One region of the Mesorhizobium sp. M7A.F.Ca.ET.027.02.1.1 genome, then DNA from elsewhere that is predicted to be linked to it. Evidence: riboswitches for the same ligand, from Rfam matches in the RefSeq annotation. Region 1 holds a riboswitch; the other holds the start of a gene.
The links. Region 1 has a riboswitch for thiamine pyrophosphate ahead of thiB (thiamine ABC transporter substrate binding subunit). Riboswitches for the same ligand answer to the same signal wherever they lie in the genome.
Positions count from the first base shown of each region.

Region 2: it holds a riboswitch for thiamine pyrophosphate, as region 1 does, so the genes downstream of both, EN749_RS08870 (YkoF family thiamine/hydroxymethylpyrimidine-binding protein) here and thiB (thiamine ABC transporter substrate binding subunit) in region 1, are expected to answer to the same signal.

Region 1 covers NZ_RZOL01000047.1:15,019-18,276, reverse strand. The annotation lists gene thiP (thiamine/thiamine pyrophosphate ABC transporter permease) at 1-388, opposite strand, end outside; partial or broken gene EN749_RS38650 (precorrin-3B synthase) at 441-601, shown strand; gene thiB (thiamine ABC transporter substrate binding subunit) at 629-1,627, opposite strand; TPP riboswitch at 1,671-1,785, opposite strand; gene EN749_RS08265 (thiamine diphosphokinase) at 1,873-2,517, shown strand; gene EN749_RS08260 (ABC-F family ATP-binding cassette domain-containing protein) at 2,519-3,258, shown strand, end outside.
Region 2 covers NZ_RZOL01000052.1:2,978-6,235, forward strand. The annotation lists gene EN749_RS08855 (glycosyltransferase family 39 protein) at 1-308, shown strand, start outside; gene msrA (peptide-methionine (S)-S-oxide reductase MsrA) at 441-959, shown strand; gene EN749_RS08865 (hypothetical protein) at 1,053-1,382, opposite strand; TPP riboswitch at 1,578-1,691, shown strand; gene EN749_RS08870 (YkoF family thiamine/hydroxymethylpyrimidine-binding protein) at 1,682-2,290, shown strand; gene EN749_RS08875 (ABC transporter permease) at 2,385-3,146, shown strand; gene EN749_RS08880 (ABC transporter ATP-binding protein) at 3,143-3,258, shown strand, end outside.

The sequences.
Region 1 (3,258 bases):
CGCCGCCGATCAAGGCAAGCACGCCGGCGAAATAGCCGGCACGGCCATAAAGCGCCAGAATGCCGAGCGCTGCGACAATAGCCGGCAGCGCCAACGGCACGGCGAAGATCTGCAGGATGAAGGCGCGGCCGAAGAAACGTGGATGTCGCGACAGAGCGCGCGCCACGAACAGCGCCGGGATGGCCGAAAGCAGCGTCGAGAGCGCCGCTTGCCAGAGCGTGAAGCGAATGACGCGAAGCAGATAGGGATCGAAGGCTGCCCAGGCGCCCGAGAAATCATGGGCGCCCTCGAAAAGCAGGCCGGCAAACGCGCCGCCGATCAGCAGCGCGATCGCGGCAAGCGCGACAATGCCGGCGCTGACGCGGGGATCAGAGGCTGCGCGTCGCACGCCGGACCACCAATCTCCGGATCGCGGCACTTACAAAGGATTGCGTTCCTTCGCGCCCCCCTCTGTCCTGCCGGACATCTCCCCCACAAGGGGGGAGATTGGCAATTTCGACGCCTCGCTCACTCCAGCAGCATTGGCGATTGGCGAAATCGCCGATGGCAGCCAATCTCCCCCCAAGCGGGGGAGATGTCCGGCAGGACAGAGGGGGGCGCCGTAGAGCACTCATCTTCGATAGCAAACTTATTTGCTCATCACCGCAAGCCATTCATCGACCCAGGCCTTGCGATTGGCAGCGACCTCTTGCGGGCTGAACAGCAAGGTCTTGGTCGGCTTGACCAGTTTGTCAAAGGCCGGATTGAGCGGCTTGTCGGTCTTGCCGGCCGGGAACATCCAGTTGGTCTCGGGAATGGCATCCTGGAATTTAGGCCCGGTCATGAAGGCCATAAACTTGGCCGCCAGCGGATTCTTGGCTCCCGTCGTGGTGATACCCGCCACCTCGATCTGCAGATACTCGCCCTCCTCGAAGGAGGCCGCCTGGTAGCGCCCGGTGTTCTCGGCGATCATGTGATAGGCCGGCGACGTCGTGTAGGACAGCACCATCGGCGCCTCGCCCTTGGTGAACAGCCCATAGGCCTCGCTCCAGCCCGGCGTCACGGTCAGCACCTTCGGCTTGAGCTTGGCCCAGGCCTCCGGCGCCTTGTCGCCATAAACCGACTTGACCCACAGAAGCAGGCCGAGGCCCGGCGTCGAGGTGCGTGGATCCTGGATGACGATCTTGTCGTCGGCACTGCCTTCGACCAGCTCTTTCAGGCTTTTCGGCGGGTTCTTCAGCTTCTCGGTGTCGTAGACGACAGCGAAATAGCCGTAATCAAAGGGGACAAAAGTATCGTCGCTCCAGCCACCCGGCACGTTGACACCAGTTACGCCGCCATGCGGCGCGAACAAGCCTGACGCCTTGGCATCGGCGGTGAGATTGGTGTCGAGGCCAAGCACGATATCGGCCTTGGTCGATGCGCCTTCCAATCTGACGCGGTTGAGCAACGCGACGCCGTCGGCGACCGAGACGAACTCGACATCGCAGCTGCATTCGGCCTCGAATTCCTTCTTCACCACGGGACCCGGACCCCAATCGGCGGTGAAACTCTCATAGGTGTAGACGGTGAGCTTGTCCTTGGCCAAGGCCGGTCCGGACAAGGCCACGACCGTTGCTGAAACAAGAGCGTATAAAAGCGTGCGCATCGGCGCCTCCTTCGTTCGAATTGAAAGGAATTGAGGCGTCGGACTGTCCGAAACGTCTAATCCCTCCGCCGGTACAAACCGGATCAGGTTCAGCGGGTTGGCGAGACTGCCTCTCAGCCGGTCCGCGAAGATCGCGTCCGGCACCCCGTTAGAGCGTTTCGACACATAGGCCGGGCCGATCCGCCACGCAAGTGGGAGTTTGCCGCCTTCCGTTTCCCGTGCCGGGCTGGTAAGGGCCACACGATATGAGCACATTCACCATCCTGCTTGGCGGCGATCTCATCCGCACGCCACGGCTCGACCGCCAGGCCGAAGGCTCCCGCGTCATCGCCGCCGACGCCGGCATAGGCCATGCGCAGTTGCTGGGCCTCGTGCCGGAGCTGTGGGTGGGTGATTTCGATTCCGTGCCGGCAAACCTGCCGGACGATCTCGCTTCCGTGCCGCGCCGGACCTTCCCGGCGGAAAAGGACCAGACCGATGGCGAACTTGCCATCGCCGCAGCACTCGAGCGCGGCGCGACCCGGCTGGTGCTCGCCGGTGCTTTCGGCGGCAAGCGCGCCGACCACGCTTTCCTGCATCTGGCGCTTGCCTTGCGGCTGGCCGAAGCAGGGACCGATGTGCTCCTGACCAGCGGCGCCCAGGAAGGCATTCCCCTGCTGCGCGGAACGGCCGGCTTCGACTATGCCGATGGCACGCTGTTTTCGGTGCTCGGCTTTTCCGAGCTTGCCGGGTTGACCGTCACCGGCGCCAAATGGCCGCTGAACCACGTCAAGGTGGCCTTCGGTTCGTCGCTGACCATTTCCAACGAGGTCAAGGGCCGCCTCGAAATCGCGCTCGGCCATGGCCGCGCGATGCTGCTCGCTCATCCCTATCCCTTACCTGAAAGCTGACATGGCCCCGCCCCTTCTCAACCTCGACGGGATAAAACTGACCTTCGGCGGCACGCCGCTGCTCGATGGCGCCGCCTTGACGGCTTCGGCCGGCGACAAGATCGCACTGGTCGGCCGCAACGGGTCGGGCAAGTCGACCCTGCTGAAGATCGCCGCCGGCCTGATCGAGCCGCAGGACGGTGAGGTGTTCCGCCAGCCTTCGGCAACTGTCCGCTATTTGCCGCAGATGCCCGACATGGAGGGCTTTGCCACTGTCCGCGCCTATGTCGAGGCCGGGCTTGGCCCTGCCGACGATCCCTACCGCGCCAGCTATCTGATGGAGCATCTCGGACTGTCGGGTGAGGAACGTCCGAACGACCTGTCGGGCGGCGAGGCGAGGCGTGCTGCCCTTGCCCGCGTCATGGCGCCGGAGCCAGACATCCTGCTGCTCGATGAGCCGACCAACCATCTCGACCTCTCGGTCATCGAATGGCTGGAAGAAGAACTCATCCGCACCTCCTCGGCACTGATCGTCATCTCGCACGACCGCCGCTTTCTCGAACGTGTGTCGCGCGCCACCATCTGGCTCGATCGCGGCCAGACCCGCAGGCTGGACAAGGGCTTTGGCCATTTCGAGGAATGGCGCGACCTGGTCCTGGAGGAAGAAGAGCGCGAGCAGCATAAACTCGGCCGCCAGATCGTTCGCGAAGAGCATTGGCTGCGCTACGGCGTGACGGCGAGGCGCAAGCGAAACATGCGCCG
Region 2 (3,258 bases), on a different contig from region 1:
GCGATACCCGCATCGCGTTGCTGGCGGGCCTCAACGCCTATGACAAGCCGTCGATCTTCACAGACCTCGACATGCGGCTCGCCCCCTGGATCACCAGCCAGCGGCTGCGCGATCACGGCATGCTTCTGGTCTGGCCCGGGAGCGGCGTGCCACCTCGGCTGCTGGCGTGGCTGGGAAACATCCCGGTCAAGACCGTTCTTTTCGACTGGTCGCTCAGGGCACCACCGGTGGCGATCAGCTTTGCCGCCATTCCGCCTGGCATGAAGCTACTGGGTTTGATCGACAGCCTCGCCCAACCGAGCAATTGAGGTAGATCCACCGCGTCCGCTGGACGAAGCAGGTGACAATGCCCATTTATGGCGAGACCACTTGCTTTCACGCAATTCCAGACGGAAAACCGCCACACACTTTTCCCGGAATTGCTTTTGAGGAGACGTGACATGGCGACTTCGACCGAACGTGCAGTCCTTGCCGGCGGCTGTTTCTGGGGCATGCAGGATTTGATACGGCGCTATCCCGGCGTCATCTCCACCCGTGTCGGCTACAGCGGCGGCGACGTGCCCAACGCCACCTACCGCAACCACGGCACCCACGCCGAAGCCATCGAGATCAATTTCGATCCGGCCATCATAAGCTATCGCACGCTGCTGGAACGCTTTTTCCAGATCCACGATCCGACGACCCGCAACCGCCAGGGCAACGATGTCGGGACGAGTTATCGCTCGGCGATCTATTACACCAGCGACGAACAGAAGCGCGTCGCCGAGGACACCATCGCCGATGTCGATGCCTCGGGCCTGTGGCCGGGCAAGGTCATCACCGAAGTCGCACCCGTTGGTCCGTTCTGGGAAGCCGAGCCCGAGCATCAGGACTATCTGGAGAAATATCCCAACGGATACACCTGCCACTTCGTCAGGCCAGGCTGGAAGCTGCCGGTTCGCGAGACGGCGGTTTCGTAGAGTTCAAGGTTGTACCAAGCCCCGATCCCCGCGTCGTGGTAGAACAAAGCCGCGGAGGTTGTGCTCCGCGGCTTTGGTTCGATCGCGTGCAGATTACTTGCCGCAATTGTTGTCGTTGACTGTCGGCGAGGTGGTGCCCGGGGAGGTGCCGTTGGCATCTGCCTGCGCCCCCTGCGGACTTGCCGGGCAATTCTGATCCGCGTTTGAATTCATATCTCCTACCGTGCCAGTCGTGCTGTTGGTCGTGCCCGGGTCGACAGTGTCCGGCTCGACCGTATTCGGTGAAGCCGGCGTGTTCGGCTCAACCGTCACCGATTTGCCGCTGCCGCTTCCATTTGCGTTGTTGCTGCCGGCGCTTTGCGCCATGGCTGACGCGGCCAGACCAATGGTGAGAACCGAAGCTGCGAGGATTTTCATGAACATGGTTTGTCTCCATTTCTGTGAAGTCGTCGCTTGTTTTCTACGAAAGTGATCGCGTTGCGACTGTGGGGACAACCGGTCGCAGCGGCGAAGGTTCCCGACAAAATTCCGCACAGGCGCACCGTGACTGGCGCAATGCTTTTGGCGCAGTGCTCTGAAAAAACGGCTTTCCCTTGAACTCGAATGATGCTTTAAGGCGCACATCCACAGGGGTGCTCCGTACGGTCGGGGCTGAGACGGGGGCGGCAAGCCCACAGACCCTAGAAGCTGATCTGGGTAATACCAGCGGAGCGAGGCGGGCGATGTTTTCAGGCGCACAGATTTCCCTATACCCCATGACCGACGATTTCGTCGGTGTCATTCTTGGCGCGCTCGGTGCGCTCGATCCCTGGCGCGACAAGCTCAGGATCGAGACCGACGACATCTCGACCTTGCTGGTCGGGCCGCCCGAAGTGCTGTTTCCCGCCATGCGCGACCTCTTCGTGGCGGCGGCACGCAGCGGCAAACATTGCGTGTTGTCGGCCACCATCTCGCGCGGGTGCCCTGGCGAGCCGGATGATCCGATCTGCCGCTCCGATGCACTTGGCGGGCCTGTTGGGCCACTCGGCCCGCGCAAGGATGCGGCCATCGCGGCGGTGCGCAATGCTGCTGCCACCGGCCAGCCGGCGGCGGCGCAGTTCTCGCTCTATGTGATGGGCACCGACGACCACATGGACGAGATCTACGGCTGCATCGATTTTCTCAAGCAGTCCGGCGTCTATGAGCGTTCCAAGCATTTCTGCACGAAACTGCGCGGTGATGCCGGTGCGATCTTTTCGGCGCTGGACGAGGCCTTCTGCCGCTTCGGACCAGGCGCCGGCCACGTAACCCTCGACGTCACGGTCTCGGCCAACAGCCCGTCGGCTGTCTGAGCCAGCCGCGCTTTCGCGCTGCCGTCAAAGGTTATCTCCCGTGGCCACATCATCAGTCGCTTCGCGCCCGATCGCGAGCCTTCTTGTCAAGGCAATGCCGGCCATGATCTCGGTCGGTTTGCTCCTGCTGGCGTGGGAGCTTTATGCCACCTATTCCGGCATCAGGCCGACGACACTGCCGGCGCCGTCGCGCGTTTTCGAGCAAGCGCTGCTCAATCGCCAGGCGCTGGCCGACAACGCCATTCCGACCATCGGCGCCACGCTGCTCGGCTTTGCCTGTTCGCTCAGCGCTGCCTTCGTGCTGTCAATGCTGGTCGACTTCTTCCAGCCGCTGCGGCGTGCGATGTTTCCTGTCTTAATCGTCAGCCAGACCTTGCCGCTGGTGGCGATCGCGCCGCTGGTGGTGCTCTGGTTCGGCTTCGGGCTGGCGCCCAAGATCATGCTGGTGGCGCTGGTTACCTTCTTTCCGATGCTGGTTGCGTTGGTCGAGGGTTATGAGTCGACCGAGGCCGAGATCGGGCAAATGCTGCGCGCCATGGGGGCAGGGCGCTGGCGCATCTTCGTGCTGGCACGGCTGCCTTCGGCGCTGCCCTATTTCTTCGCTGGTTTGAGGATCTCCATCACCTACGCCGTGGTCGGCGCGATCTTCGCCGAATATGCGGGGGCCGCGAAGGGGCTGGGCATCTACATGCTCAACGCCAAGAACAATTTCCGTCCTGACCTGGTTCTTGCCGCCGTCGGAGTGAGTGCCGCGCTGACACTTGTCCTGTTCGGGTCGACTGTACTGCTGCAGCGCCTCGCGATGCCCTGGGAGCGGGCCGGCAAGGAAACCGCCGGGAAGGGGGCCTGGCGATGAACCGGCTCGAGCTGCGGCATGTGCGCAAGGCGTTCGGTGGGCTCGACGTGCTGGCCGATATTTCGCTTAGCGTCGGCGCTGGTGAATTCGTCTCGATCCTTGGACCCTCGGG